Regions from separate parts of the Halomonas sp. H10-9-1 genome, predicted to be linked through region 1. Evidence: riboswitches for the same ligand, from Rfam matches in the RefSeq annotation. Region 1 holds a riboswitch; the other holds the start of a gene.
The links. Region 1 has a riboswitch for thiamine pyrophosphate ahead of thiO (glycine oxidase ThiO). Riboswitches for the same ligand answer to the same signal wherever they lie in the genome.

Region 1 (15,544 bases):
AGCCGGCGCCGAGGACGGTGCCCAGCAGCCGCTGACGACCCTTGTCGAGCACGCCGCCGATATGCGGCAGATTGCCCATCACCATCAAGGTGCTGACCAGCGCCCAGCCCGCATAGGGGACCGCGAAGACGCGAATGATGACAAAGGTGGTGGTCAGCGCCAGTAGCACGCGCAGGACATGTAGTCGGCGCCGATAGCGATAGGTGAAGAAGGGGTCGCGTAGGGGCGGCAGGTTCATCAAGCGTTTGCCCCGCAGAGGTAGCGGCTAGCCCATCAGCTGATGGCTGGTGCCCGGAGCCGGGCTCGAACCGGCACGGTGTCGCCACCGAGGGATTTTAAGTCCCTTGCGTCTACCAATTTCGCCATCCGGGCGGCACGGTGTCGGGCAGTACAGGAAATCGGGGAGTGGAGGCTGGAGTCGGAATCGAACCGGCGTACACGGAGTTGCAGTCCGCTGCATAACCACTCTGCCATCCAGCCTCATCGAGTCGGGCCATTCGAAGGAATGGAGCGGGAAACGAGATTCGAACTCGCGACCCTCGCCTTGGCAAGGCGATGCTCTACCACTGAGCTATTCCCGCCTGACTCGAGAGCGAATTATACGGATAAGCCGGTGACTGTCAAGCGGTTTTGCGCTCCGATTACATGGAGCGCCGTAGATGTGGCCAGGCCGCACGGAGGTAGAGAACCATCGACCACAGCGTGAGCACGGCGGCCACGTAGAGCGTTACCACGGCGAGTGTGGCGATGGGGGTGCCGGGGGCGAAGGCCAGCAGCAGGAGGATGGCGACCATCTGCAGGGTGGTCTTCAGCTTGCCGATCCATGACACCGCCACGCTACCGCGCTTGCCCATCTCGGCCATCCACTCGCGAAGCGCCGAGATCACGATCTCGCGGCCGATGATCACCAGTGCCGGCAGGGTTAGCCAGATCGCCTCGTAGCGCTCGATCAGCAGCGCCAGGGCCACCGCCACCATCAGCTTGTCGGCCACCGGATCGAGGAAGGCGCCGAACGGCGTGGCCTGGTTCCAGCGCCGGGCCAGGTAGCCATCGAGCCAGTCGGTCACCGAGGCCAGGGCGAACAGGGCCGCCGCCAGAGGCATGCTCCAGGTGAAGGGCAGATAGAACAGTGCCACCAGGAGCGGGATGAAGGCGATACGGGCCAGGGTGAGGATATTCGGGATGTTCATCGCGCAAAGCTGTCCTTGCCGGTGAGGGGGCGTCAAGCGTTGGCGTATTCTATCCCCCTTGGCGGCCATCATCCATGCAGGGCGCGATGGATCGTTTCGGCCAGGCTGTCGCTGATGCCCGGCACCCGGGCGAGTTCGTCGCGACTGGCCTGCTTGACCCCCTGTAGGCCGCCGAAGAAGCGCAGGAGTTCGCGCCGGCGCTTGGGGCCGACCCCGGCGATGCCCTCGAGGGTGGACGTGCGCCGTACCTTGTCGCGCCGGGTGCGGTGGCCGGTGATGGCGAAGCGATGCGATTCATCGCGGATATGCTGGATCAGGTGCAGCGCCGGAGAGGAGGCCTCCAGGTTCAGGGTGCGATCCACGGTTTCCAGGAACAGCGTCTCCAGGCCCGCCTTGCGGGTCGTGCCCTTGGCCACGCCGAGCAGCGCCACCCCGGTGACCCCGAGGGATTCGAGCACCTCCCGGGCCATGTTGAGCTGCCCCTTGCCGCCATCCACGACGAGCACGTCCGGCGCTTGGCCCTCGCCCTCCTTCACCCGCCGGAAGCGTCGCGTCAGGGCCTGCTGCATGGCCGCGTAGTCGTCGCCTGCCGCGACCCCCTCGATATTGAAGCGTCGGTAGTCCGACTTGCGCGGGCCGTTCTCGTCGAACACCACGCAGGAAGCCACGGTCGCCTCGCCGAGGGTGTGGCTGATGTCGAAGCACTCCAGTCGCGCCGGGGTTGCCTCCATGCCCAGGGCCTCGCGCAGGGCCTCGAAGCGACGGGAAAGCTGATTCTGGCTGGCCAACTGGCCGGCCAGTTGCTGTTCGGCGTTGGTGCGCGCCAGTTCCTTCCACTGGGCACGATGCCCGCGCACCTGGTCGGTCAGGCGTACCCGGCGGCCGGCGCGCTCGGCCAGTGCCCGGGCGATCAGCTCGGCATCGGGTATGGCGTGGCTGGTGATCACCTCGCGGGGAATCTCGCGGGCCTGGCCCAGGTAGTACTGGCTGATGAAGTCGCCGAGCAGCGCCTCCTCCGACAGGTCCAGGCCGTTGGCGGGGGCGTGGTGGCGAGCCCCCAGCAGGCGGCCCTGGCGTATCGCCAGGACCGAGATGCACAGCGCCCCGGGGCGGCTGGCCAGCGCAAAGGCGTCGGCGTCGCCGTCCCCGGTATCCACGAATTGGCGCTGCTGCAGCTGGCGCAACTGCTGGACCTGGTCGCGCAGCTGTGCCGCCTCCTCGAAGGCCAGCTGGCGGCTGGCGAGTTCCATGGCGACGGTCAGCTCGCGGGTAACCTGCTCGCTCTTGCCCTCCAGGCACTGCACCGCGTGCTCCAGGTCGCGGCGGTAATCGGCCTCGCTGATGTAGCCGACGCAGGGTGCGCTGCAGCGATCGATCTGGTACTGCAGGCAGGGCCGTGTGCGGTGGGCGAAGACGCTGTCCTCGCAGTTGCGGATGCGGAAGATCTTCTGCATCAGCGAGAGGCTATCGCGAACCGCGTGGCTACTGGGGTAGGGGCCCAGGTAGCGGCCGTCATCGCGGCGGCTCCGGGCACGCTTGTATTCCAGGGCCGGGAAGGGATGGCGGTCGGTGACGAACACGAAGGGGTAGGACTTGTCGTCCCGCAGCAGGATGTTGTATGGCGGGCGCAGCTCCTTGATCAGGGTCTGCTCGAGCAGCAGGGCCTCTGTCTCGCTGTTGGTCACCGTGACCTGGATATCGCTGATACGCCCCACCAGCGCCTGGGTCTTGGCGTTGAGTGCGCCACGGAAGTAGCTGGCAAGGCGCGCCTTCAGGCGGCGCGCCTTGCCGACATAGAGGGTGTCGCCGGCCGCGTCGAGCATGCGGTAGACGCCGGGGGCCTCACTGACGTGGTCCAGGAAGCGGCGATGGTCGAAGGTCATGGCGCGCAGGTTACGAGAGGCTGGAGAAACCTTCCACCAGCCCGTGGCGAAGTCCCAGGTGGGTGAGCTCCACATCGGAGTTGACCCCGAGCTTCTCGAAGACGCGATAGCGGTAGGTGTTCACCGTCTTGGGGCTGAGGAACAGGCGGTCGGAGATGTCAGCGACCTTCTGGCAGTTGATGATCATCATCGCCACCTGCATTTCCCGGGAGGAGAGCTCGTCGAAGGGGTTCTCGGGCGAGTCGATGCGCGACAGCACCAGGCGCTGTGCCACGTTGGGGCTGACATAGCGCTGGCCATGGAACACCTCGCGGATGGCGCCGACCATCTCGTCGTGCTGGGAGTCCTTGCTGATCAGGCCCCAGGCACCGGCATCCAGCAGGCGCTGGGCGAAGGTATCCTCCAGCCAGGCGGTCAGGACCAGCACCCGGGCATCCGGCAGGGTGCGGGTGATCTTGCGCGTGGCCTCGAGCCCGCCGATGCCTGGCATGCGGATGTCCATCAGCACCACGTCCGGCTTCAGGCGACGGGTCTGGGCGATTGCCTCCTCTCCACTGGAGGCCTCGCCGATCACCCGCAGGTCCTTCTCGGCGTTCAGCAGGTGGGCCAGGCTGGTTCGTATCAGGTGGTGGTCATCGGCAATGAGTACCTTGATCAACGCGAGTGGCTCCTGGATGGCTCGGTGGCGGCGAGACGGCTCATCGAAAGTACGGTCATCGAAAGTAGGGGTCATCGAAAGTAGGGGTCATCGAAAGTACGGTCATCACTAGGCTAAAGAGTGGCATAACTGGCCGCCGGGAGGAAAGCCTACTTAGGCAGTGGCCGCCATCTCCCGGGGAAGCAATGAAAAAAGGGCTTGACGCGATGCCTGGGTCGCCGTATTATTCGCCCCGTTCTCGCAACGGCGAGACGGTGTGGGGCCTTAGCTCAGCTGGGAGAGCGCAACACTGGCAGTGTTGAGGTCAGCGGTTCGATCCCGCTAGGCTCCACCAACAAGCTTCTACGAATCAGCCGCCTAGCGTATTCCGCCAGGCGGCTTTTTCGTGTGTCCGTAAAGCTCCCGAAAAACCCCGCATGGCTCTGCATGTGATTCGCCCCCGGCACGCTGGCCGGGGACGCAGGCCTCCTGTCTGTCTATTTATAGCTATAGCTATAGCCCGATGGCGGAGGAGGTCGAGCGGCGGGGGTCGGCGCCGCCGTAGAACATGCCGTCGTCGATCAGGATCGACTGGGCGGCGCCCATGGCGGGCTGTTGGCTGACGGTGTGGCCACGCTGCTCGAGCAGGCTCAGGGTGTCGGGGCTGAAGCCGGCCTCGATGCGGATCTCGTCGGGCAGCCACTGGTGGTGCATGCGCGGGGCGCTGACCGCTGACTGGATGTTCATGTCGTGATCGATGACATTCATCAGCACTTGCAGCGTGGTGGTGATGATGCGCGAGCCGCCGGGGCTGCCGGTGATCAGGAAGTTCTTGCCGTCGCGCTTGACGATGGTGGGGGTCATCGAGGAGAGCATGCGCTTGCCGGGTTCGACCTTATTGGCCTCGCCGCCGATCAAACCGTAGGCGTTGGGCACCCCGGGCTTGGCCGAGAAATCGTCCATCTCGTTGTTGAGCAGGAAGCCGGCACCATCGACCACGATGCCGGAACCGTAGCTGAAGTTGATGGTGTAGGTGTTGGAGACTGCCAGGCCGCCGTCGTCCACGATCGAGAAGTGGGTGGTTTCGTTGGACTCGTAGTCGAACGGGTTGCCGGGCGCGACCTCGGCACTCGGGGTGGCCTGATCGCCGATCTGGGCGCGCAGCTCGGCGGCATACTCCTTGGAGGTGATGCCCGCCAGCGGCACATCGATGAAGTCGGTGTCACCGAGGAACTCTGAGCGGTCGGCGTAGGCCCGCTTCATGGCCTCGGCCATCAGGTGCATGCTCTCGGCGGAGCCGAAGCCCAGCTCGCCGATGGGGTACTCCTCGAGGATATTGAGCATCTGCACGATATGGGCACCGCCGGAGGAGGGTGGGCTCATGGCATAGATGTCGTGTCCCCGGTAGGTGCCGTGGCTGGGCTCGCGGATCACCGGCTGGTAGCCGGCCAGGTCCTCCGCGGTGATCAGGCCGCCATGGCGCTCCATCTCGGCGACGACCAGGCGCGCGGTTTCGCCTTCATAGAACTCCCGTGCTCCCTGGTCGGCGATGCGCCGCAGGGTGGCGGCGAGATCGGGCTGGCGGAACACCTCACCCACCTGGTAGGCGCTACCGTCCTCCTTGAAGAACGTGGTCATGCTGGCGTCCCAGGCCTCGAAGCGGGCGCGGGTGTCGTTCAGCCCCTTGACGAAGCGCGGCGGCACGACAAAGCCCTCCTCGGCCAGGCGAATGGCCGGCGCCAGCGCCTCGGCCAGGCTCAGGGTGCCGTACTGCTCCAGCGCCAGGGCCAGGCCGGCCACGGTGCCGGGCACGCCGGCCGCCAGATGGGTGAAACGTGAGCGCTCGGTGACCGCCTCGCCGTCCTGGTCCTGGAACATGGTCTCGAAGGCCGCGGCCGGGGCGGTTTCGCGGTAGTCGATGGCGATGACCTCGCCGCTCTCTTCATCGGAGATCAGCATGAAGCCGCCGCCGCCGATATTGCCCGAACGCGGTTGAGTCACCGCCAGGGCGAAGCCGGCGACCACCGCTGCGTCCACGGCGTTGCCGCCTGCTGCCAGCACGTCGCGGGCCACTTCGGAGGCCAGGAAGTGGCTGGTGGCCACCATGCCGCCGGGGCTCTCCTCGGGATGGAAGCGCTCCCCTTCGAGGATGGCTTGCTGAGAGAAGGCCAGGGGGGAGGCGAGCAGGCCGGCGGAGAGCAGCGCTGCGGTCAGGATGCGCGGAGCGTGGGAAGGCAGAATGCGAGCACTCATGGGTAGCTTCCTTTGTTTGAATTCGGGTCTGGAGGCTGGGGGTCGATCGGGCCTCGGGTGGCGCCGCGGGTGCCATGCCGCGAGGCGCCCTCCCAGTAGAGCAGGGTCTCGGTCAATGTCAAACGGCGGGCGCCGCACCGCCGTCAGAAGCAGAAGTCAGGGCGTGGCGTGCCAGAACGGCTGGCCGAGGGTCGGCGTGCTGGGGCTCGCCGTCTGGCGACGCTCCATCAGGCCGGCGCGATAGGCTTGGCGGCCCGCCTCGATGGCCCGGGCGAAGGCCGCGGCCATCGCCGCCGGACGCCGCGCCTTGGCCACGGCGGTGTTGAGCAGCACGCCATCGAAGCCCATCTCCATGGCCTCGGCGGCCTGGGACGGGGCGCCGAGGCCGGCGTCGATGATCAGCGGCAGGTCGAGGTGTTCGCGCAGGGTGCGCAGCGCATAGCGGTTCATCAGCCCGCGGCCGGTGCCGATCGGTGCTCCCCAGGGCATCAGCGCCTGGCAGCCCGCGTCGCGCAGCCGCTGGCACAGCACCAGGTCGTCGGTGCAGTAGGGCAGCACCTTGAAGCCCTGGTCGATCAGTTCGCGAGCGGCCTCCAGCAGGCCGAAGGGGTCGGGCTGCAGGTTGTAGTCGTCGCCGATCACCTCGAGCTTGATCCAGGGCGTTTCGAACAGTTCGCGCGACATCTCGGCCAGGGTGATCGCCTCGCGGGCGGAGCGGCAGCCCGCGGTGTTGGGCAGCAGGCGACAGCCGCTTTCGCGCAGGATCTCCCAGAAGGTGTCGCCGTCGCCCGCGGCGGGGTTCTGGCGCCGCAGCCCCAGGGTGATCATGTCGCACTCGCCGGCCTCGATCGCCTCCTGCATCACCGCCGGCGAGGGGTAGAGGGCGGTGCCGAGCAGGAAGCGGCTGGTGAAGGCCTCGCCGTAGAGGACCAGGGCGTCGTCATGAGCATCGTCATGAGCATCGTGGTGAGTGTTCATCAGCCGCCTCCTACCGGGGCCACGATATCGACGCGGTCGCCGTCTGCGAGGGTGCGTTCGGGCCAGGTGGAGCGTGGCGCGAAGGCATCGTTGATGGCCACAGCGACACGGCGCTCGGCATAGCCCCAGCGGTCCAGGGCGGTGGCCAGGGCGGTGCCCGCGGGCAGCCGGGTGGCATCGCCATTGAGGCTCAGGGTGATCTCGTTCATGGGACTCTCCTTCTTCAAAGAGTTTGCTGCCTGGTCAAGGCAGCGATTCCTGGGGCGCGGCGGCGGACAGTACCGCGGCGAAGGGGCGCTCGCCCTCGCCGCGAATCTCGGCCAGCACATGGTCGACCACCGCCGGGGCCAGCAGGTAGCCGTGGCGGAACAGGCCGTTGGCGCCGATCAAGCCGTCACCCCGGGTGACGTGGGGCAGGTTGTCCCGGAAGGCCGGGCGCAGATTGACGCCCTGCTCGAGGATGCGTGCCTCGGCGAAGGCAGGTGACAGGGTGTAGAGGGCGCTGGAGAGCTCCAGCGACGACTGCAGCGAGATGGGCGAGCGGTCCTCGCTCTCGATGGAGGTGGCGCCGATCACGAAGTGACCGCCCGGCTTGGGGACCACATAGAGCTGGTAGCGCGGGTGCATCAGGCGTACCGCTCGGGACAGTTTCACCTCGTCGGTATGCACATGCAAGGTTTCGCCGCGTACGCCGCGCAGGGTGGGGTGGCTGGGCTTGGCGCCATGACCGCGGCAGTCGAGCACCAGGTCGAAGGTGCGTCGGCCGGAAGGGGTGGCAATCTCGCCGGGGTGGGGTGTCACCGGGGTGTGGGCATGGCACTCGCCGCCCAGTTCGAGGATCGCCTCGAGCAGCCGGTTGAGCAGCCCGCGGTTGTCGAGGTGGGCCTCGTCGGCGAGGTACAGACCGTGGCGAAAGCCCGCCAGGCCGGGCTCCAATGCATGGATGCCGGCGGCATCCAGCGCCCGGTAGCCGGCGGGCTGGCCGATGGCGTCGTCCAGGTCGCGGCGGAACTGGGTCAGCTCGTTCTCGTCCTGGGGGTGGGCCACCACCAGGCTGCCGTGCGGGTGCCACAGGCCGGGGGCCTGCAGTTTGTCGAGCCACTGCGGCCAGCGCTCGAGGGCCACCCGGCCCATGGCGTAGATGCAGCGCTCGCCGACCACGGTCTCGGCCAGCGGGGCGACCATGCCGGCGGCGGTCCAGGCGGCCGCCGGCGGGGTGGCGAGGTCGCCGGCGTCATACAGGGTGACGGCGTGGCCATCGCGCAGCAGTTGCCAGGCGAGCAGGCGGCCAAGCAGGCCGGCACCGGCCACGGCGATGCGTTGTTGAGGGTGTCGATTCATCGAGCGGGCATCCAGCGGGTGGAGTGACGAACAGGCCGGATGCGGGGCAGGGGCAGGGGCGGGCAGCGAGGCACGATCTTGTTCCCTCCGCAGGCATCAACCTGATCAGGTTCAACGGGTTCGGCCGTACCGATCTCAGCCCCTGAGGCTACCGCTTCGCGGCTACCGGGGCTCCCCGACAAGTCGTATCAACATAACCAAAGAGGCCCGCCGACGCAATCGAGCGTCGGCGGGCCTCGGCAGCCTGGCGATCAGGCGCAGTCGGCGGCGCCCTCGCCGAACATGTCGAAAAGCAGCTCGCGACCCATGCCGGTGAGCACGAAGCGCCGCTGGTCATTCCAGGTGGCGGCCTCGCTGTTCTCGAGGATGCGCTGGCAGGCCGACCACTCGTGGCAGTCGCTCTCCAGAGTCTCCAGGGCATCGGGGTCGAGGCCGCGGTGGGGCACAGTGACGGTCTCGAGGACGTGGCCCTGGCGGTAGAGCAGGGCGGCCATGTTGGAGAGGCACTGGCGCAGGCTGCGCTGCATGCCGAAGGTATCGATCGAAGATGTAGTCATGCGCCGCGTCTTCCCTGGTGGAATGTGCTGCGGCGCATTATACAACCTTGGTCGAATAAGACAAAGGTCTATGTGGCTCCGGAGATCACGGCGCCTCGTGGACCTCGCCAAGCAGCAGGAACTCGATCAGTGCCTTCTGGGCGTGCAGGCGGTTGCCGGCCTCCTGCCAGACCACGGCCCGCGGGTCGTCGAGCAGGGTCTCGCTGATCTCCTCGCCGCGATGGGCGGGCAGGCAGTGCAGGAAGAGCACATCGTCCTGCGCGCGATCGAGTAGCGCCTCGGTCACCTGGAAGCCGGCGAAGTCCGCTTCCCGCCTGGCCTGCTCCTCCTCTTGCCCCATGGAGGCCCAGACATCGGTGGTCACCAGGTCGGCATTGGCCACGGCCTCGGCGGGATCGCGCAGGATAGTGACGCGGTCGCCGGCGGCCGCGAGGATATCCTGGCGCGGCTCATAGCCCTCGGGGCAGCAGATGCGCAGCCGGAAGTCGAACTGGCGGGCGGCATTGATCCAGGAGTGGCACATGTTGTTGCCGTCGCCGATCCACACCGCGGTCTTGCCCCGCACGCTGCCGCGCAGCTCGGTCCAGGTCATCACATCGGCGAGCAGCTGGCAGGGGTGGTAGTCGTCGGTGAGGGCGTTGATCACCGGCACGCTGCTGGCGGCTGCGTAGGCCTCGAGCCCGGCGTGGGAGAAGGTGCGGATCATCACGATGTCGACCATCTCCGAGAGCACCCGGGCGGTATCGCCGATGGGCTCGCCGCGGCCGAGCTGGGTGTCGCGGGGCGAGAGGAACAGCGCATGGCCACCGAAGTGCGCCATGGCGGTCTCGAAGGAGACCCGGGTGCGGGTCGAGGACTTCTCGAAGATCATCGCCATGGTGTGGTTCGGGAAGGGGGTATAGGTGGGCCCCTCCACCTTGAGCGCGTTCTTGATGGTGATGGCGCGCTGGATCAGGTTGCTCAGCTCTTCGGGGCTGGCATCCATCAGGGTCAGGAAGTGCCGAGTGGCCATGGGGTGCTCCTCATGAAAACGCACATCCTAGCCAGCCGTCGGGGGATGCGCAACGCGCCATGGATCAGTAGAATGACCTGCACCAAGACCTACTGCCGGGGTCGGGTATTGTCCGAGCCGGCATCCGCGACCTCTGTTGTCCGTTACCTTCATAGGGAGACGCCATGAGCACCACCCTCGAGAACATCCAGCGCCAGATCGGCGAGAATCCGATCCTGATCTACATGAAGGGCAGCCCCCAGCTGCCGCAGTGTGGCTTCTCCGCCCAGACCGTGCAGGCGCTGATGTCCTGCGGCGAGCGCTTCGCCTTCGTCAATATCCTGGATAACCCGGACATCCGCGCCGAGCTGCCCAAGTATGCCAACTGGCCCACCTTCCCTCAGCTGTGGGTCGAGGGCGAGCTGGTCGGCGGCTGTGACATCGTGCTGGAGATGCATCAGAAGGGCGAGCTCGAGACGCTGATCAAGGAGACCGCCGCCAAGCACAAGGATGACGCCGAGCAGTAAGCGCCAGGCGTCGGGCCACAAGCAAAACCCCGAAGGTGCAAGCCTTCGGGGTTTTGCTTTTGGTGGATGCCCCACCCAGCCTGGGCCTTGCTCCTTGCTCCTTGCTCCTTGCTCCTTGCTCCTTGCTCCTTGCAGCTTATGGCTTTTCCTCCATCCCCTGTTCGCGCTGGGCCTGGGCCCAGCCGCCGATCTCCTTGTAGCGGTTGACCATGGCGCAGAACAGCTCGGCGGTGCGTTCGGTATCATAGCGCGCCGAATGGGCTTCGCTGTTGCTGAACTCGATGCCGGCGGCGCGGCAGGCGCGGGCCAGCACCGTCTGGCCGTACATCAGGCCGGCCAGCGAGGCGGTATCGAAGCTGGAGAAGGGGTGGAAGGGATTGCGCTTGATGCCGCAGCGGTTCACCGCGGCGTTGAGGAAGCCGTGGTCGAAGGCCGAGTTGTGGCCAACCAGGATGGCGCGGGTGCAGCCATGGGCCTTGATCGACTTGCGAACCGGGCGGAAGATCTCGCCCAGTGCCTCGGCCTCGGAGACCGCCACCTGGCGGCGCAGGGGATCGTCGAGCTTGATGCCAGTGAAGTCCAGTGCCGACTGCTCGACGCTGGCGCCCGCGAACGGCTCCACGTGAAAGGCGTAGGTGGACTCGGGAGTCAGGTTGCCCTCGGCGTCCATGGTCAGGGTGACCGCCGCGATCTCGAGGATCGCGTTGTGCTCGGAATTGAAGCCGCCGGTTTCCAGGTCCACGACCACCGGCAGGTAGCTGCGGAATCGTTGTGCCATCAGGCCGCAGGCGATCGCCTCGCTCATGCACCTCTCCTTCGTGTTTGGCCTTTGTGTCACGGGCAGGTCGGCTACGGCCCGGCGATAATCCGCGCAGTCTAGCAGCTCGCCCCCGAGACGTCCCGCGGACAGTATTCGAGGCCCGGCTGTCGCGCTATACTGACGGACTCTAGCGTTCATCAGAAAGGAGCTCCTCGAATGTCCGATGTCAAGAAGGTTGTGCTGGCCTATTCCGGTGGCCTGGACACCTCCGTAATCGTCAGGTGGTTGCAGGAAACCTACAACTGCGAGGTGGTGACCTTCACCGCCGACATCGGCCAGGGCGAGGAGGTGGAACCGGCGCGCGCCAAGGCGCAGGCGCTGGGCGTCAAGGAGATCTACATCGAGGATCTCCGCGAGGAGTTCGTGCGTGACTACGTCTACCCGATGTTCCGCGCCAACACTATCTATGAGGGCGAGTACCTGCTCGGCACCTCCATCGCGCGTCCGCTGATCGCCCGTCGCCTGATCGAGATCGCCAACCAGACCGGCGCCGACGCCATCTCCCACGGCGCCACCGGCAAGGGCAACGACCAGGTGCGCTTCGAGCTCGGCGCCTACGCGCTCAAGCCGGGGGTCAAGGTGATCGCCCCGTGGCGCGAGTGGGACCTCAACTCCCGCGAGAAGCTGATGGCCTACTGCCAGCAGCACGATATCCCGGTGGACTTCACCGGCCAGAAGAAGAAGTCCCCCTACTCCATGGACGCCAACCTGCTGCATATCTCCTACGAGGGCGGCATCCTCGAGGATCCCTGGGCAGAGGCCGAGGAGGAGATGTGGCGCTGGAGCGTCTCCCCGGAGGCGGCACCGGACACGCCCACCTACGTCGAGCTCACCTATGAGAAGGGTGACATCGTGGCCATCGACGGCGTGCCGATGAAGCCCCACGAGGTGCTGGAGACGCTCAACAAGCTGGGCGGCGACAACGGCATCGGCCGTCTCGATATCGTCGAGAACCGCTATGTGGGCATGAAGTCCCGCGGCTGTTACGAGACCCCGGGGGGCACCATCATGCTGCGTGCCCATCGCGCGATCGAGTCGCTGACCCTCGATCGCGAGGAGGCGCACCTCAAGGACGAGCTGATGCCCCGCTATGCCGAGGTGATCTACAACGGCTACTGGTGGAGCCCGGAGCGCCGCATGCTCCAGGCCGCCATCGACGAGACCCAGCACAACGTCTCCGGCGTGGTTCGCCTCAAGCTCTACAAGGGCAATGTCATCGTCGCCGGCCGCCAGTCCAAGCAGTCGCTGTTCGACGAGTCCATCGCGACCTTCGAAGACGATGCCGGCGCCTACGACCAGAAGGATGCCGAGGGCTTCATCAAGCTCAACGCCCTGCGCCTGCGCATCGCCGCCGGCAAGGGCCGCAAGCAGGACTGATGTCATGGCGGGGCGCTCCACCACGGGGCGCCCCGCAGGCACAAGGAGCCACGCCATGTTCAAGAAGCTTCTCGGCGGACTGCTCGGCGGCGGTGGTGACGATGCCGCCACGGGCAACGCGCCGGCCGCCGAGGCGGTGGAGCACAACGGCTACCTGATCATCTCCGAGCCGGCCAAGGAGGGCGGCCAGTACCGCGTCAGCGGCTGGATTCGCCGTCCGCTGACCGGTGATGGCGAGGAGGAGGAGGACGAGGTGCTCGAGCATCGTTTCGAGCGCTCGGACATGATGCCCGGCCGTGAGGCCTGCGACGAGCTGATGATCAGCAAGGCGCGACGCTTCATCGACGAGATGGGCGACGACATGTTCGCCCGCTAGGGGCGCCGAGAGAGCCGTGCGTTTCCTGTATCGCGCCTCATCGTGGCGGACGCTGTTCGCTGGGGACTTTCCGCCGGATCCCGCCACCCTGCCTGAGCTGCTTGCCCCCCTGCGAGAGGCCCTGACCACCTTGGGGCCTAATCCCGGCCTTGCCGATGCCTATGCCTGGCAGCCCACCCTGGTCGAGGCCCTGGTGCGCCTCGACCTGCCCGGCTGGCGGATCGCGCAGCTGATCAGCGATCACAACGCCTGGCTCACCCGGCGTGCCACTCGCCTCGCCGAGATCGAGATGCGCGGGCAGGGCTGGGGGGCCGCGCCGGTGGGCTATTGCGTGCTGGTGCTCGGCTCCGGCGGGCGCCACGAGAGCCTGCTCGGACCCGACCAGGACAACGCCATGATCATCGATGACTATCCGGATGCTCGGCATGTGGAGATCGACGGCTACTTCCAGTCGCTGGGTGAGCGTTTCACCGAGCGCCTCGACCGGGCCGGCATCCCGCTGTGCAGCGGCCATGTCATGGCGCGCTGGCCGATGTGGCGCAAGCGCCTGGGGGAGTGGCAGCGCCAGCTGGAGATATGGAGCGCCGAGCGGCGGGTCAAGCGGGTGCAGCAGGCCAATATCCTGCTCGATTTCACCCCGGTCCACGGCGATGAGGCGCTGGCCGAGGCGCTGCGCGACTGGGTCGTCGGGCGGCTGCCCGCGGCGGGGCTGTTCCTCGACGAGATGGCCGCGCTGCTCGACGAGCAGCCGGTGGCTCTGGATCGTTTCGGCAGGCTGGCCGGTACGCTTCAAGGAGCCCCCCACGAGCGGGCCATCAACCTCAAGCACCAGGCGATGTTGCCGCTGGTGGCCGCGGTGCGGCTGCTGGCGCTGCGCCACGCGGTGCGCGAGACCGACACCCGGCGACGCCTCGCGACCCTGGTCACTCGACAGGCCATCGATATCGGGACATGTCGAGAACTCACCGCCGCCCATGGCCGGTTGCAGGAGTTGCTGCTGGCCGAACAACGGCGCAACCTCGCCGCCGGCCGCGCCGCGGATGGCTGGGTGGATGTCTCGCACCTGGGCGAGGATCAGCGCCTGCTGCTGCGCCACGACCTCCAGCGGATCCGCGCGCTGCAGAAGCGGGCGCGCCGGGGCTAGGCCTCCGGTGCTGCCGGAGGCGCCTCCGGCAGTTCCATGACCAGGCAGGCACCGCCCAGGTGGGGGGCCTCCTCGACCCACAGCCGCCCCCCCAGGTGGGCGACGATGCCCCGGCTGATGGGCAGGCCCAGGCCACTGCCGCGGGGGCGGCCACGGCGCTTGTCCGGCGACTCCTCGGGGCGCTGGATCTGGTGGAACTTCTCGAACACCCGCTCGCGTTCCTGCGCATCGATGCCGGGGCCGTTGTCCTCCACCGCCAGGCGGTAGTGGGTCTTGTGGCGTACCAGGCTCAGCTGCACCCGGGGTGCTGCCGGGTCGGCGAACTTGCCGGCGTTATCGAGCAGGTTGATGATCACCTGCTCGAGCCGGTCGGGGTCGCCTATCACCGGCGCTGCCTCGAGCTCGATCGCCACCTCAAGCGCCACTCCACGATCCTCCTGTATATGGTGCACCGCATCCACGCTGTGGCGGGCCAGCGCCACCAGGTCCAGTCGCTGGGGGTTCAGGGTCAGGCGCCCGCTTTCCAGGCGCGCCAGGTCGAGGATCTCCTCGATCAGCCGCGACAGGCGCTGGCTCTCCTTGACCACCACGTCGAGGAAGTGGAGGCGCTTCTCCTCAGGCAGCTCGCCGCTGTCGCGCAGGATCTCGGCGAAGGCGCGGATCGAGGTGAGCGGGGTCCGCAGCTCATGGCTGACCATGGCCACGAACTCATCCTTGAGGCGGTCGAGCTCGCGCAGCCGCTCGTTGGCGGCGCGCAACTCCTCGCTGGCCTGGGCCAGCTCGCTGGACTTCTGCTCCAGGCGCCGGTTGATCTCGAGGGTCTCGGAGGTGGTGTCGAGGATGCTGAGGATCGATTCCAGGTCCAGCGCCTCGCCGCGTACCACCGAGTTGATCAGCACCCGCGCCGAGGCATTGCCCAGCGCCCCGGAGAGGGCCTGCTCGGCGCGGGCGATCTGGGTCGGGCTGGCGGGCGCGGCGGCGTCTTCCTCCTGGCCCGAGGTGGCGTCGGCGAATACCCGGGCGGTAGCGCCCGTGCCCAGGTAGCGGTCGAGCAGGGCGCGTAGCTCGCCGCGGGTGGTCTGGCCGTGCCATAGCGAGGTCTGCAGCAGGTGGGGGTGCATCGCTTCGGCGAACAGCGCCGCTTGGGTCTGCTCCAGCGGCGACTGGCGGCTGAATAGCGAGACCCCCACCAGCAGGCCGAGGTTGGCGGTCAGGCTCCATAGCAGCGAGTGGGTGTAGATGTCCCAGCCCTCGAGGCCGAACAGCGCATAGGGTCGCAACCAGGCGAGGCCGAAGGGACCCTGCTCGAGGAAGGTGGCATCCAGCCAGCCGGACTGGGCGAAGCCCGGGATGAGCAGCGTCCAGGCCCATACCAGGGTGCCGGCGATCAGTCCCAGGGTGGCGCCGCGACGATGGGCGCCTCGCCAGTACATGCCGGCCAGCATGGCCGGGGCAAACTGGCAGGCGGCG
Region 2 (15,544 bases), 780 kb from region 1:
GTAGCGGCGCCCCTCGGGGGTGGTGATGAAGTCGGCGTCGCCGCGTTCTTGCATGCGGCGGGCGAAGGTCTCGAACAGGTTGTGGCTCATTTGCTTGTCTCTCCTTTGGCCTGCTTCCTGGCCTTGCGCACGAGGTCCTTCACCTCGCTTGAGCAGGCCACGGCTCCATGGGCCGTGTAGTTCTCGTGATTACGCTCGATATCGCTGAGCACGTAGAGGTAGTTGACCATCAGGCCGGCGCCCTGCTCGAGCCCCTTGGCCGAGACGTCGCCGAGCCAGTTGATGCGGTGCAGCTCGGCGCCGTTGCCCAGATGGAAGCGGGCCACCGGGTTGAGCGGGAGTCCGCGGGCGTTCTTCTCCTCGGCGAGATAGCGCGCCGCCAGCGGCCGGAGGCGAGCCTTGAGCGCCTCGCTGAGCTCGCTGTCCCGGTGCCAGCCGGGCTCCTCCAGCGAAGCCAGTGCCTCGCGGGTGGCCGCCGGCAGGCTCGCGTCGTTGCGCCGTTCGGCCAGCCACTGGGCGAGGCCCGGTACCGGCGAGAGGGTCACGAAATGCTTCAACTGGGGCAGCTCCTGCTTGAGCTCCTGCACTACCTGCTTGATCAGGAAGTTGCCGAAGGAGATGCCGCGCAGCCCCACCTGGCAGTTGCTGATGCCGAAGAAGGCGGCGGTATCGGCCTCCTCGGGCTCCTCCACGCGACTCTCCTCACCGCTCTCCTCGCCGGCCAGGATGGGCTGGATGCGGGCCGGCAGCCCCTTGCACAGGGCCACCTCCACGAAGATCAGCGGCTCGTCGCCGATCGCCGGGTGGAAGAAGGCGAAACAGCGCCGGTCACGGGCATCCAGGCGGCGGCGCAGGTCGTCCCAGTCGCGGATCTCGTGCACCGCCTCGTAGCGGATGATCTTCTCGAGGATCGAGGCCGGGGTGTTCCAGTCGATGCGCTTGAGCATCAGGAAGCCGCGGTTGAACCAGGAGCCGAACAGATGGGCGAAGTCGCTGTCGATGGCGGCCAGCTCGGGATGCTCGCGCAGCAGGCCGAGCAGGTGCTCGCGCATGCGCACCAGCGAGTAGGTGCCGTCGCTGGCCAGGTTGAGGCGCCGGAACAGCTCCTGGCGGCGCGGCTCGCAGGCCTCGAACAGCGCCTCCAGGGTGGCGTTGTCGCGGCTCTCGCGATAGGCCGCGTAGGCGGCGTCGATGGTCGCCGGCTCGGCGGCGAACTCCGCGCCCAGGCGGGCGAAGAAGGCCGGGCGCTGCTCTTCGGCGAGGCACTCGTACATGTCCAGGGCGCGGCTGGCCAGGGCGATGCTCGAGGCCTCACCGTCGCTCGCCAGCAGGGCATGGCAGGCGGCTGCCAGGTCCTCGTGGTCAAGCGACTCGCCACTCCTGCGCCGGCGCCGCCGCAGGGCGTCGCGCCGGGTGATGTTGTTGAACAGCTCCTGCAGGAAGGTCATGTTCATGGCGTTGGTTCCCTCAGCCCATCAGCAGGTCGGGCAGCCACAGGGCGATACCCGGGAAGAAGCACAGCAGGATGATCGCCAGCACCATGCACAGGGCATAGGGGAGGCTGCCTATCAGGATATCGCGCAGCGAGATGTCCGGCGCGATCCCCTTGATGATGAACAGGTTGAGCCCCACCGGCGGGGTGATCAGGCCGATCTCCAGGTTGATGGTCAGCACTACCGATTCAGGGCGAACGCTTCGGCGACTTCGTGGCCAGCGTGCGCCAGTTGGGCCTTGGCTCGGCGTCCGGCGAGGGGACGGCGCGCTGACCCGCGGCATGGCAAGGCGCCCTCGGGCTCGACGCCGATACCCGTCAGCCCAGCAACATCGGCACTTCGCCCGCTTCGAAGGCGAGCAGCCAGCGCTTGCGGCCGATGCCGCCGGCGTAGCCGGTCATGCGACCGTCGCTGCCGATCACCCGGTGGCAGGGCACCACGATGGAGATGGGGTTTCTGCCATTGGCGGCGCCTACCGCGCGCTGGCCGCCCTTGCTGCTGAGCTGCTCGGCGATCTCGGCGTAGTTGCGGGTCTCCCCAAAGGGAATCGCTTCGAGCGCGGCCCATACCCGGCGCTGGAAGTCGGTGCCTTGGGGGGCCAGCGGCAGGTCGAAGTCGCGGCGGGTGCCGGCGAAGTATTCGGTCAGCTGCGCGCATGCCTGCGCGGTCAGGGGCCCCGGGCACGGCGGCTCGTGCTGCTCGTCGACGAAGTCGATCTCGGTGAGCCCCTCGGGGGTGGCACGGATCAGGATCAGCCCCAGGGCGTCCGCGGCCGGGGGATGATAGTAGTCGAGGGTATCGTGGTTCATGTCATGCTCCTGCCGGTGCGTTCGATATCGCGGAACCCATGACAGGAGTTTAACGCGACTCGTGGCGATGGGCTGGATGAAATCGGCCCCGCGGGCACTGCCCGCGGGGCCGATCGCATTCAGTGCTGGCGCCTCACACCAGCTCGCGGCTCTCCACGCGGGCCTGGCGGCGATCGCGTATCACGGCGCGGATGATCAGGGCCAGCACGCCGAGCGTCAGGGCCGGCCAGATCAGTACGTAGAAGGCAAACAGCGTGGTCATATGGTCGATCTCCTCCGGGTGGCGCCGGGGGTGGCCGGCGCTACCCACATGGTTGATGGGCGAATATCAGCGCTGGGTGGCGAGGCGGGCGGTCACCGGAGCCTCCTTCGGCCTCGTGGCCGGCTTGGCATCCTGCGCCGAGTCGCTGTAGTTGCCCACGCGTTCGGCGATGGTGTCGAAGTCGAAGCGCTGGCGGCTGTTCAGGCTCATCACCACGCAGACCAGGGTGCTGGTGCCGTAGGCGGTCAGTGAGGCCAGCAGCACGGTGTAGTCGCGCAGGAAGCCGGTGGCGAAGACCAGCATGGCGAGTAGCGCCAGGATGCCGGCGATAAAGCCGACGGTGCGGCCGAAGAAGCCGAATGCCATCAGGCCGATGATCACGCCACCGCCGATGCTGGCCAGCAGTTCGAAGAACAGGCCGCCGGGGCCGGCCAGGTCGACCAGCTCGAAGCGCGCCACACAGAACAGCACCATGGCGACCAGTACCGAGACGGTAAAGGCCTGGTTGGTAATGCGGTTCCAGAAGCAGCTGGCGATCACCGGGAAGACGATGGCGCCCCACAGCGCACCGACGAATACCAGCATCACCAGAATATCCAGCGAGAAGCTGGCGAAGACGATGCCCACCGCGGTGGCGATGATCATGGTCAGGCGACCGACCAGCAGCATGCGCTGAGGATCCACCTTGCCGCGGGCGATATTCTTGCCATAGACGTCGGCCATCATGATCGCCGACAGTGCCGAGAGGTCGGAGTCGGCGGTGGAGGAGAGCGAGCCGATCACCAGGATAAAGAACAGCGCGATGAAGATCGGTGGCAGGTAGCCGGAGACCATCTGCGGGATCAGGTTGTTCATGTTGCCGTTCAGCGGCTCCATGCCCAGCGTCAACGCCATCAGGCCGATCATGCCCAGGCCGATGACGATGGCGCCGTAGCCCACGGTGGCGGTCAGGAAGGTCGGCTTGATGTGATTCTCGTTCACCGCGAACAGGCGCTGGGAGATGGTCTGGTTACCGATGGCATACGCCAGCACGGCGACGAAGAAGGGAGCGCCCTGGTTGAGGATCGCCTCGCTGGAGAAGAAGCTGGTCTGCTCTGCGGTCAGGTTGTCGAGACCGGCGACTAGCTCGCTGGGGCCGCCCATGGCGAAGAACACCGCGGGAATGATCACAATGGCAATGGCCATGAGCGCCACCAGCTGGGCGAAGTCGGTGAGTACCGAGGCACGGAAGCCCGACCACAGGGTGTAGAGCAGCACGCCGACGCCGGCGATGATGACCCCGGCCTGGAAGGAGAGCGGCGAGAGCACCGAAACCAGCGCACCGGCGGCGGTGAAGTTGACCATCAGGCTGATGATGCTGCCCAGCACGTTGGAAAACGCCAGGATCAGCTGGCTGGAGCTGCCGTGGCGAGCGTGGATCAGCTCGCCCAGGGTCGCGGCGTTGGGGGCGAGCTTCCTGAAGCGTCGGCCGAACGGGTAGATGAACAGGATCATCAGGGCGCCCCACAGGCCATAGTGGATGGGGCCCGAGACGCCGTAGGTGTAGCCGGAGGTGGCGGCGGCGTAGAAGGAGGCGGCCCAGATCCAGGTGGCGGTCATGCTGGCGGCGCCGATGCCAAAGCCGATGCGGTGGTTGGAGACCATGAATTCGTCGGCACACTCCTGTTTCTTGCGAATGCCAAGCGTCAGCAGATAGGTGCCGCCGTAGAAGGCGAGCAGCAGCAGGATCACGGTCAGGCTGGAGAGTTGATATAAGGATTCGCTGTTCAAGGGCAGTCCCTCGGCAGGTGAAAAGAACACGTCGAGCATGGCGGCCGCAGCCGCATGCGTGACGCAGTGAGATGGCCGAAGCGGCTCCCGGCGCCCACGGGACAACGTGCGCCCAGGGGTTTGCCTGCGCGGCGATAGTCGGCGCTGAAGCGGGTCGTTCGGCTCGGGCGGCAGTGGCTGCCGCTAAGGCGGTATTACCCCAGCACGGGGGAGATAGGCGGAGGGCGGCGCGGCATGCAGCGGCCCTTGTCGGCGTAGTGGAGCGACATGGATTCCTTCTCGTTCGATGGCGTCGTCGACGGGCAGTCGAAGGTACGGCGATCCAGTCTGCGATGAGGCAAGACCAGGGTGGCCGGGGCGCAGGGGCCGCGGCCCTTCAGGGATCAGTTGTTGTATACATTGTCATGATCCGGAGGCTGTATACACTAACTGCCCGAATGGCGAATGTCCAATTTGCCTCGAACGCGGGGGGAATTGTCCTCAGTTCCTGGGAAAACGACCAAGTGCAGGGAGGTGCCTGCGCCGGGCCGGTTCCCGGCTTGCGGTCATGCTGCCCGCCACCACCAGCAGTGCGGCCAGTGGCAGGCGCCAGTCCGGGGTGGTCACGCCGGCCACTACCAGCAATAGCGTGGCCAGCACCGGCACGGCATGGGCCAGGTTGCCGACCCGGTGGGCGAGGGGGTCGCGCATGGCCCGGTCCCAGGCCAGCATGGCCAGGCCATAGGGGCCCAGGCCCAGGGCGGCGGTGGCCAGCAGGGCGTCACGGGAGGGCAGGGCGTGCGCGCCCTCCAGCGCCAGGCTAAGCCCGCCCACCATGGCGCTGGCGATCAGTAGCAGGTGCGGCATGCGCTCGCCCAGTCGCCAGGCCGCGACTTGGCTCGCCAGGGAGTAGAGCGCCCAGCACACCGCGCCGAGCAGCGCCAGGGCATAGCCGTCCCACGCGCCGGAGACCCCACCCGCCATGGCGCCAGGCAACACCAGCAGCGCCGCGCCGCCAAACGCTAGCCCGGCACCGACCAGGGTGTTGGCCGGCAGCCGGCCCAGTGCCAGCCTGCGGCTGGCCAGCAGGAACAGCACCGGCCAGGTGTAGAGGATCAGCGCCGTCTCCTCGGCGGGGGCCAGGGTGAAGGCCGCGAAGCATGCCCCGACCGCACCGGTGATCAGCAGTGGCACACCCAGGTAGACGAGTGCGCCGGCCAGGCGACCCAGTGGAGGAACCTCATGACGCCGCCGGCGTGCCATGGGCAGGGTGCCCAGCGCGCCGGCCAGCAGTGCCAGCGCCGAGAGGCGCAGTGGCGGAAGCTCGCCTGCCTGGGCAGCCAGCAGCGGTACCAGCGCCCACAGTACCACCGCCAGCGCCCCGGCGGCGGCGCCGAGCCAGGGAGAGTGGGTGAAATGTGAGCGCTGAAGCTGCATGGCCGCGTCTCCTGCATGGAGTGTTCGGTAACGGGTGGGTACTGGCGCCATGCTATCCATGCCATACTCATCAAGATAACGATCTTTGTTGAACTCACTCATCAAGGAGTGTGATGTGTTGAGGCGTGCCCCGACCCTCGACCTCGCCCTGCTGCGTACCCTGGTGGCGGTGGCCGATACCGGCAGCGTCACCGCCGCGGCGCGGCACCTGGCCTACACCCAGTCCACGGTGAGCATGCAGCTCTCGCGCCTGGAGGCGGTGCTGGAGGTCTCGCTTCACGAGCGCCAGGGGCGGCGCATCCGTTTCACCGCCGAGGGCGAGCGGTTGCTGGAGCATGCCCGGCGGTTGCTGGCTCTCAACGACGAGGTGCTGGCCGATATGCGTGCGCAGCGTGTTACCGGCGAGCTCAAGCTGGGGATTCCCGAGGACTATGCCCCGCTGCTGACCGCGGTGTTCTCCTGGTTTCATCAGCTCTATCCGGATGTCGGCTTGCAGGTTACCTGCGGCGTCAGTGCCGAGCTGGTGGGGCGCGTGCGCGCCGACGAGCTGGATCTGGCGCTGGTGACTCGCCAGCGGTGTTCGCCGGGCGGCGAGGTGATTCGCCGTGAGCCCCTGGTCTGGGCGGTGGGGCTGGAGCGTCAGCCGCTGCTCGTCGACCCCTTGCCGCTGGCGCTCTACTCGCCGGGAGCGGATCTTTTCCGCGAGGTGGCGGAGGACGCGCTGGTGGCCGCTGGACGCGACTGGCGAGTGGCCTACACCAGCCAGTCCATGGCGGGCCTTTCTCCGGTGGTGCAGGCAGGGCTGGCCATCGTGGTGGTCACCCGCAGCATGCTCGGCCCCCAGCTGCGCGCCCTGGACGAGTCCAGCGGCCTGCCGACACTGCCGGCGGTGGAGCTGGCCCTGCATCGTGCCGCCCGACGCCCCACTGAGCCGGCCCGGCGCCTGGCCGAGCTGATCCGTGAAGAGCTGGCGCCAGCCAGAATGAGCTGGGTCAGCCGGGAGGAGCTGGGTCGATAGGGGTTGGCTCGATAGGGAGATGTCCGAGCGTTATACTCGGGCATTCAGCCATTGGCCGTGATCGCCGCTACCGGAGCCGCCATGTTTCCCGAGTTCAGCCTGCGCTATGCCCGCCTGCCCGAGCGCTTCTATCTGCGCTTCGCCCCGGTGCCGGTTCCCGAGCCGCGGCTGGTGGCCTTCAATCGGCCGCTGGCGGAGACGCTGGGCTTCGACCTCGACGCCTTCGATGAATCGCGTGCCGCCCAATGGTTCTCCGGCAATTGCGTGCCGGAGGGGGCCGAACCCCTCGCCCAGGCCTATGCCGGCCATCAGTTCGGGCACTTCAATCCGCGCCTCGGTGACGGCCGCGCGGTGCTGCTCGGCGAGGTCGTCGACCGCGAAGGGCGGCTGCGCGAACTCCAGCTCAAGGGGGCCGGCATGACCCCCTTCTCCCGCGGCGCCGACGGGCGCGCGCCGTTGGGCGCGGTGTTGCGCGAGTACCTGGTCAGCGAGGCGATGCACCGCCTCGGCGTGCCCACCACCCGAGCGCTGGCCGCGGTGACCACCGGCGAGCGGCTCTTCCGCCGGGTGCCGGAGCCGGGCGCGGTGCTGACCCGGGTGGCCGCGAGCCACTTGCGCGTCGGCACCTTCCAGTACTTCGCCGCCCGCGACGATCTCGAGGCGGTGACGACGCTGGCGGACATGGCCATCGAGCGCCACTATCCCGAACTGCAGGGGCCGGCTCCTGCCGGGCATCAGGAGGGTGAGCGCTACCTGGCCCTGCTCGAGGCGGTGGCCGAGCGCCAGGCGGCGCTGGTGGCGCAGTGGATGGGGCTCGGCTTCATCCATGGAGTGATGAATACCGACAACTGCGCGATCTCCGGCGAGACCATCGACTACGGGCCCTGCGCCTTCATGGAGGCCTATGATCCGGCCACGGTGTTCAGTTCCATCGACGAGGGCGGTCGCTACGCCTATCGCAACCAGCCGTGGATCGCCCAGTGGAACCTGGCGCGCCTGGCCGAGACCCTGCTGCCGCTGTTCGACGACGACCAGGAGTCGGCGATCGCCAAGGCCACCAGGGTGATCGAGGCCTACGCACCCCGCTACGAGGACGAGTGGCTGGCGGTGTTCCGAAACAAGCTGGGGCTGACCCGGGAAGAGGAGGGCGATCGCGCCCTCGCCGAGGCCTTCCTCGAGGCGATGGCCGCTGGCCGCGCCGACTTCACCCTGGCCTTCCGTGGCCTCGCCGAGGCAGTGGAAGAGGACGCCCCGGCGCTGCTCGACCTGTTCGATGGCGACACGTCTCTGCGTGCCTGGCTGCCGCGCTGGCGCGCGCGGCTGGCCCGGGAAGAGGCGTCGCCGGCGGAGATCGCCGCGCGGATCCGGGCGGTGAACCCGCTCTATATCCCGCGCAACCATCAGGTGGAGCGCGTCATCGCCGCGGCCGCCGAGCACGATGACTTCGTCCCCTTCGAGGCCCTGCGCGAGGTGCTGTCCGAGCCCTTCACCGCCCAGCCCGGCCGCGAGGCCTATGCCGAACCGGCGCCGGCCGGCGAGCGGGTATTGCGCACCTTCTGCGGCACCTGAGCCGCGGCTGCCCGAAGCCGGTAGCTCAATACAGAAGAAAGACGCCCGGGTTTCCCCAGGGCGTCTCTGTATGGATCTTGTTGTCAGCGTCCTGGCCGGGCGCGCCCCGGCCAGGTGGCCTTCTTTATCGGCCAACGTTCGACTCGGCTGCTACCGCCGCGGCTGGTGTTCGGGGGTGACATCGGGTAGCTGCAGCTCACGGCTGTCGCCCATCAGGAAGGCGCGATTGGCCTCCAGCGCCTCGCGCAGGAAGTCCCACAGCAGGCGCACCCTGGCCAGCTGGCGCTGCTCCTGGCGGGCGGTGATCCAGAACTGTCGATCGACCGCGATCGCGTCTTCCAGCACCTTGAACAGGGTGGGCGACGTGCTGGCCATGAAGCAGGGCAGCACGGCAAGCCCGATGTTGTGGAGGGCGGCAGCGTGCTGGGTGGTCACGCTGGTGCTGCGCAGGGGGAAGTGGGGTGGCTGGCCTACCACCGCCGGGTCGAGCAGCGGCGCCAGGTAGCTGAGCTCCTCGCTGAAGATCAGGTCGTCCACGTAGCCGATCAGCCGGTGCCGGCCCAGTTCGGAGAGCCGTTGCGGGACCCCGTGCCGGGCGAGATAGCCCTGGCTGCCGTAGAGGCGTAACCGGTAGTCACAGAGGCGTGAGATCACCAGCCCCGGACTGACCGGGCGCTCCAGCGTGATGGCGAGATCCGCCTCGTGACGGCTCAGGTTGACCACCCGGGGCAGGGCGAGAAGCTCCAGGGTGACGCCGGGATGGCGTTCGCAGAAGGCCGAGAGCAGCGGGGCGATCACCCAGGTGCCCAGGCCCTCGGTCACTCCCAGGCGGATCTGGCCGCTGATCTGATGGTTCTTGTCGGTCAGGCTCTCGCCGGCCTCGAAGGCGTGGCGGGCCATCTCCTCGGCATGGGCGAGCAGCTGCTGGCCGGCCTCGGTGAGATGGTAGCCGTGGGTGCTGCGCTCGAAGAGCTGGGTGTTGAGTTTCTGCTCGAAGCGCCGCGTGCGTCGCGACAGGGTGGAGTGGTCCAGCCCCAGGCGACGGGCGGCGTCGGTGAGCCGCTGGCTGCGCGCCACCTCGAGAAAGATCTGGATGTCGTGCCAGTCAAGCATCGGGCGAACTCCCGCCGGCTCTTGCCAGTTTATGGTTGTGCGTCAGTGCACAAGCAATGTGCCTGAGTGCCCGTTGTCACGCCATGCGACCTCTGGATAGACTCTTCTTCATAGTCTTCCGTGTTTTTATACACACAAAGTCTAATGCCGGGTGGCCGCAGCGAACGCCGCAGCGCTCCACAACAATAAGCCAGCCCCCCGACAGCGACAGCATCCAGAGGAGTATGCTCATGTCAGTCCGCGAAATCCCCATGTATATCGATGGCCAGCCCGTCCAGTCCCAGAGCCAGGAGTGGCGCGACGTGGTCAACCCGGCAACCCAGGAAGTGGTCGCCCGGGTGCCGTTCTGCACCGCCGAGGAGGTCGAGCGGGCCGTGGCCAGCGCCAAGGAGGCCTTCAAGACCTGGCGCAAGGTGCCGCTGGGCAAGCGCATGCGCATCATGCTCAAGCTGCAGGCGCTGATCCGCGAGCACACCGACGAGCTGGCCGCGTTGATCACCGAGGAACACGGCAAGACCCTGCCCGACGCCGTCGGAGAGGTGGGGCGTGGCCTGGAAGTGGTGGAGCACGCCTGCTCGATCACCTCCCTGCAGCTGGGCGAGCTGGCCGAGAACGTCGCCAACGAGGTGGACGTCTACACCATGCACCAGCCGCTGGGCGTGGGTGCCGGCATCACCGCCTTCAACTTCCCCATCATGCTGCCCTGCTTCATGTTCCCGCTGGCCATCGCCACCGGTAACACCTTCGTGCTCAAGCCCTCCGAGCAGGACCCCAGCTCCTCCATGCGCCTGGTCGAGCTGGCCCACGAGGCGGGCGTGCCGGCCGGGGTGCTCAACGTGGTCCACGGTGGACCCGATGTGGCTAACCAGATCGCCGACCACCAGGACATCAAGGCCCTTTCCTTCATCGGCTCCACCCATGTGGGCTCGCTGCTCTACAACCGCGCCGCCGCCGCCGGCAAGCGCATGCAGTCGATGATGGGCGCCAAGAACCACTGTGTCGTGATGCCCGATGCCAACCGCAGCCAGGCCATCAACAACCTGCTGGGCTCCGCCTTCGGTGCCGCCGGCCAGCGCTGCATGGCCAACTCCGTGGTGGTGCTGGTCGGCGAAGCCCGCGAATGGCTCGACGATATCGTCGAGGGCGCTCGCAACATGAAGGTGGGCCCCGGCACCCAGACCGACGCCGATCTCGGCCCGCTGGTCTCTCCCCAGGCCAAGGAGCGTGTGGAGCGCCTGATTACCGCCGGCGAGAAGGAGGGCGCCAGCCTGCTGGTCGATGGCCGTGGCTACCAGGTGGAGGGCTACCCGAACGGCAATTTCGTCGGCGCGACCCTGTTCGCCGACGTGACCCCGGAGATGACCATCTACCGCGAGGAGATCTTCGGCCCGGTGTTGTGTGTGGTGAGCGTCGAGACCCTCGACGAGGCGATCGAGTTCATCAACGCCAACCCCAACGGCAACGGCACCTCGATCTTCACCAACTCCGGCTGGGTGGCGCGTCGCTTCGAGGCCGATATCGACGTCGGCCAGATCGGCATCAACGTGCCGATCCCGGTGCCGGTGGCCTACTTCAGCTTCACCGGTTCGCGAGCCTCCAAGCTCGGTGACCTGGGTCCCAACGGCAAGCAGGCCATCGCCTTCTGGACCCAGACCAAGACCGTCACTGCCCGCTGGTTCGAGCCCGAGAACGTCTCCAGCGGCATCAACAGCACCATCTCGCTGGGCTGACAACCTCCGCCCGGTAACAAGCGCGCCCCCGCCTCGAGAGAGGCGGGGGCGCTGTCGTTGTGGCCGAGAAGCGGCGCTTGGTCGTGGAGGGGCACCGGCGGCGCTGGTGTATACGCCCTGCGCGCGGCGGGGCAGCCGCGCTTTGATTCGTTAGCGTGCACCTCTTACCATATGCGAATGCTCGACGCCGAGTCGGCCGCCCGACGTCGAGAGCTTCACGAGAGCTTCAAGGGCCGAAGGCTTGGCCGCTATCCAGCAGGCACCTGCCTGCGTTCTCCCAACGCTCCGGTTGACGCCGTAGAGCAAACACCAAAGGTGACACGATGCGCGCGAAGCGAAGGATCAAGTCTGCCATCGGCCGCTGGGCGGCGATCGCGTCTACCCTGTTGTTGGCGGCGTGCAGCCACTCAATGGGGATAGAGGACGCGCAGCGACAGGCGCAGAAACCGGATAACTCCCTGATGCGGGTCATTAGCGGCGACGTGTGGTATCGCGAGCGTATCGCGCTGCCCCCCGGCGCCGAGCTGACCGTGACTCTTGAGGACCAGTCGCGTGCGGACGCGCCCGCCACCATCCTCACCGACTACACCCATACTGTCGATGGGACTCCGCCCCCGTACCCTTTTCGCCTGGTGTTCAACCCCGCGGTTATCGATGAGCGCATGACCTACGGATTACGAGCCCGAATCGAGCACAATGGCGATCTGCTTTTCATCAGCACACAGCACATTGATCCGTTTGCCGGCAAGCCCGGCGATCCGGTACGTATCCGGGTGTCGCAGCCGTGATCGCGATCCCCGCGCGATGCCGAGAGGTGCGTAGCGGGGCATCGTGACTTCAGCGGGGCGACGAAAGGCGAGTACGGCATATCTTGATCTCGGTGGTGACGTTGACGTTAACTGAAAGGCGTGCCGTAACCGCAACTCCAACTCCAACTCCAACTCCAACTCCAACTCCAACTCCAACTCCAACTCCAACTCCAACTCCAACTCCAACTCCAACTCCAACTCCAACACAAGGCCCTCCATGACCGCGCCCATCAGCCGTTTCCCCGTTCCCGAATCGATCCACGACCTGCCCGAGGACATCCGCGACGCCATACTGGCGGTACAGGAGAAGGCCGGTTTCGTGCCCAACGTCTTCCTGATGCTGGCCCACCGCCCGGCGGAGTTCCGTGCCTTCTTCGCCTACCACGACGCCCTGATAGAGCGAGAGTCCGATACGCTGACCAAGGCGGAGAAGGAGATGATCGTGGTGGCCACCAGCGCCCGCAACCGCTGCCTCTACTGTGTGGTGGCCCACGGTGCGCTGGTGCGTATCTACGGCAAGGACCCGCTGCTGGCCGACCAGGTCGCCATCAACCACCGCACCGCGCCGATCAGCGAGCGTCATCGCACCATGCTGGATTTCGCCATGTATTGCGGACTCGAGGTGGGGGAGCTCACCGACGAGTGGGAGGAGCGACTGACAGCCGCCGGTTTCACCCGCGACGATATCTGGGATATCGGCGCCATCGCCGCCTTCTTCGGCCTCTCCAACCGGCTGGTCACCCTGACCGGCACCCCGCCCAACGAGGAGTTCTACCTGATGGGGCGAGTGCCGCGGGAGAAGTGAGCCGGTGACGGCTCACTCAATCGTCAGATAAAGGGTACGAAGGGGACGCCGCTGCATCCGGAAAGGGTAAGCGCGAGAATGCTGACTGGGCATAGCTTCCACATGGTGTCTCTCCTGTTGGGGGGCTTTCGCTCGCTATTGCCTCAGGCCTCGGCGGAGCTTTCTGTCTGCCAACCTTGCCGCGATTACCCATGTCGCATGAACGAGCCAGGGAGCTTCCCTAGCTTTGGCATCGGGCATCGGGCATCGGGCATCGGGCATCGGGCATCGGGCGCTCCGGATCGGGGTGGTCCTCGGGTCAGCGCGACGCTATGATGCCTCCGATCATGCCTTTGTGCGAGGCGTGACCAAACCTCATCCACTTGTCGCCAGGGGAGTCTCGCCGTATTCGCCGGGGCTGAGAGAGCAGATAGTGCTGACCCTGGAACCTGATCCGGTTCACACCGGCGGAGGAAGTGCGACATGCCCTACCTGACGTCTGCCGTGCTCGGTGCGGCGCTGCTGTGCTTTGCTTTCCTGGGCCTGCGGGCCCGTCGGGCCGATGGCCCCCTCGATGACTACGTGACCGCCCGCAACTCCCAGGGCGCCCAGGCCATCGGCCTGTCGTTCCTGGCTTCCGGCATGGGCGCCTGGATCCTCTTCGCGCCGCCGGAGATCGGCGCCTTCGTGGGACCGCTGGCGCTGGCCGGCTATGCCATCGGTTCCTCGCTGCCCTTTATCGTGCTGGGGCTCTACGGCCCGGCGATCCGTCGCCACCTGCCCGAGGGACGCAGCATCGGCGAGTTTGCCGAGGCTTGCTACGGCGCTGGGGTGCGGCGCTGGGTGTCCTGCGTGTCGGTGGCCTACATGGCCTGCTTTCTGGCCGCCGAGCTGACCGCTATCGGTGGCATCGCCGCGCTGCTCTCCGATGTGCCGCCGTCGCTGGTGATCCTGGGCGTGGCGCTGGTGACCCTGGTCTATACCTCCCTGGGCGGGCTGCGGGCCAGCCTGGCCACCGATCGCTGGCAGGCCTGGCTGCTGTTGGCGCTGCTGGTGCTGGTCGGTGGTGTCGCCTGGTGGTGGCTGCCGCCGATGCCCGCCGGGGCTGTGATGCCGGCGATTCCGATGGGCAGTGCGCTGTCGGTATCGCTGACCCTGGTGATCGCCGTCACCGCGGCCAACCTCTTTCACCAGGGCTACTGGCAGCGTATCTGGGCCGCCGAGGACGCTCGCGCCCTGGGCCGCGGGGCGCTGCTGGGCGGGGCCAGCAGCCTGGTGGTGGTGATGGCCATCGGTGGCCTGGGGATGCTGGCGGCGATGCACGCGCTGCCGCTGGGCGAGCCGCCGATCCCGTTCTTTGCCCTGCTCTCCGCCGCGCCAGACTGGCTGGGGCTGCCGGCGCTGGTGCTGGCGGTGACGCTGGTGGCCTCCAGCGTGGATACCCTGCAGAACGCCATCGCCTCCATGGCGGTGGCCAGCTCCGGCCGGCGTGGGCTCTCGGTGCGCGCGGCGCGCTGGGTGACGGTGGCACTGATGGTGCCGGTGGTCTGGGTGGCCCTGCAGGGCTTCTCGGTGCTGCGCCTCTTCCTGATCGCCGACCTGCTGTGTGCCGCCATCCTGCTGCCGGTGCTGTTGGGGCTGTGGCGGCGCATGTCACCGCTGGCGGCGGTGGCCGGCGGCCTGGCCGGCCTGGCCGGTGCCGTGCTGCCGGGCTGGATCAGTCACGGTAGCCTGAGCGCCGGCGTGCTGGCCGCCACCTTCCCGGGCAGCATCCCGACGCTGCCGCCCTTCCTGGGGGCCCTGGTCGCCTCTACTCTGGTCAGTCTGCTGATCGCCTGGTGGCGCCCGGGCGTCCGATATGACGTGAGCAAGGAGCAAGGCTGATGACGACACGTACCGAGTGGAGCGCCTGGGCCGCCGAGCGCAAGACGGCATCTATCACCGATTGGCTGCGCGAGCTCAGCGAGCCCGACTGGTCGGCCACCGTGAACCATGCGCTGTTCGATGCGCTGGCCGAGGGGCGGCTATCGGGTGATGACTTCGCTGCCTACATGGTGCAGGACTATGGCTTCGTGGATCCCTTCACCGCCCTGATCGGCCACGCCATCGGCCGGGCGCCGGGCATGGAGGACAGGGTGGTACTGGGGCAGTTCATGGGCATGCTGACCAGTGATGAGAACAGCACCTTCCAACGTACCTTCGAGGCCTTCGGCGTGCCCGCCGCAACGCGGGAGGCGCCGGACTACCTGCCCGAGACCCAGGCCTTCCAGGCACTGCTGCGCGAGATCGGCGCTGGCGGCGACTACGCCGAGGTCCTGGCGGCGCTGGTGGTCACCGAGTGGATCTATCTGGAGTGGGCGCTGCGCATTACCCGCGCCGCGGGGCTGCACCCGCTGGTGGAGGAGTGGATCGACCTGCACGACAACCCCGCCTTCCAGGACTTCGTGGCGTGGCTGCGCCGTCGCCTGGACGAGGCGGCGGCAGGGCTCGATGACGCCGCCTTCACCCGCATGGCCGAATGCTTCCGGGAGACCGTGGCCAGGGAGCGCGCCTTCCATGACGCGGTGATGCCGCGCTGAGCGAAGCAGTCGCCATGCCCGCGTTGCTTGCGGTGGGCTTTGCTTTCGGGGAAGAGGGGAGGCGCCCCTCAGTCGAGGAAGAGATCGGCGGGGAGCCCGAAGCGCTGGCTCAGGGCCTTGATCTGGCGAACGTTCAGGCGGCGCTTGCCGTTCAGGATCTCCGAGATCACCGACTGGGTGCCGACTTCCGGC

Region 2: another riboswitch for thiamine pyrophosphate. It lies ahead of NFH66_RS13155 (sodium:solute symporter family transporter); the one in region 1 lies ahead of thiO (glycine oxidase ThiO).

Annotation. Positions count from the first base shown of each region.
Region 1 covers NZ_JAMSHO010000001.1:2,083,719-2,099,262, reverse strand. The annotation lists gene NFH66_RS09670 (FUSC family protein) at 1-238, opposite strand, end outside; tRNA gene NFH66_RS09665 (tRNA-Leu) at 286-372, opposite strand; tRNA gene NFH66_RS09660 (tRNA-Cys) at 407-480, opposite strand; tRNA gene NFH66_RS09655 (tRNA-Gly) at 507-581, opposite strand; gene pgsA (CDP-diacylglycerol--glycerol-3-phosphate 3-phosphatidyltransferase) at 642-1,190, opposite strand; gene uvrC (excinuclease ABC subunit UvrC) at 1,259-3,073, opposite strand; gene NFH66_RS09640 (response regulator) at 3,084-3,731, opposite strand; tRNA gene NFH66_RS09635 (tRNA-Ala) at 3,990-4,065, shown strand; gene ggt (gamma-glutamyltransferase) at 4,224-5,963, opposite strand; gene NFH66_RS09625 (thiazole synthase) at 6,120-6,941, opposite strand; gene thiS (sulfur carrier protein ThiS) at 6,941-7,150, opposite strand; gene thiO (glycine oxidase ThiO) at 7,185-8,282, opposite strand; TPP riboswitch at 8,348-8,470, opposite strand; gene NFH66_RS09610 (hypothetical protein) at 8,534-8,839, opposite strand; gene argF (ornithine carbamoyltransferase) at 8,925-9,851, opposite strand; gene NFH66_RS09600 (Grx4 family monothiol glutaredoxin) at 10,016-10,357, shown strand; gene rnt (ribonuclease T) at 10,494-11,162, opposite strand; gene NFH66_RS09590 (argininosuccinate synthase) at 11,334-12,554, shown strand; gene NFH66_RS09585 (HlyU family transcriptional regulator) at 12,610-12,930, shown strand; gene NFH66_RS09580 (DUF294 nucleotidyltransferase-like domain-containing protein) at 12,947-14,074, shown strand; gene NFH66_RS09575 (ATP-binding protein) at 14,071-15,544, opposite strand, start outside.
Region 2 covers NZ_JAMSHO010000001.1:2,864,651-2,880,194, reverse strand. The annotation lists gene NFH66_RS13220 (malonate--CoA ligase) at 1-90, opposite strand, end outside; gene NFH66_RS13215 (malonyl-CoA decarboxylase) at 87-1,454, opposite strand; partial or broken gene NFH66_RS13210 (TRAP transporter large permease subunit) at 1,468-1,680, opposite strand; gene NFH66_RS13205 (methylated-DNA--[protein]-cysteine S-methyltransferase) at 1,811-2,302, opposite strand; gene NFH66_RS13200 (putative transporter small subunit) at 2,436-2,564, opposite strand; gene NFH66_RS13195 (sodium:solute symporter family protein) at 2,631-4,334, opposite strand; gene NFH66_RS13190 (EamA family transporter) at 4,815-5,750, opposite strand; gene NFH66_RS13185 (LysR substrate-binding domain-containing protein) at 5,869-6,768, shown strand; gene NFH66_RS13180 (protein adenylyltransferase SelO) at 6,850-8,337, shown strand; gene NFH66_RS13175 (LysR family transcriptional regulator) at 8,488-9,450, opposite strand; gene NFH66_RS13170 (CoA-acylating methylmalonate-semialdehyde dehydrogenase) at 9,681-11,180, shown strand; gene NFH66_RS13165 (YbaY family lipoprotein) at 11,504-11,968, shown strand; gene NFH66_RS13160 (peroxidase-related enzyme) at 12,207-12,794, shown strand; TPP riboswitch at 13,155-13,267, shown strand; gene NFH66_RS13155 (sodium:solute symporter family transporter) at 13,257-14,657, shown strand; gene NFH66_RS13150 (TenA family protein) at 14,657-15,352, shown strand; gene NFH66_RS13145 (helix-turn-helix domain-containing protein) at 15,421-15,544, opposite strand, start outside.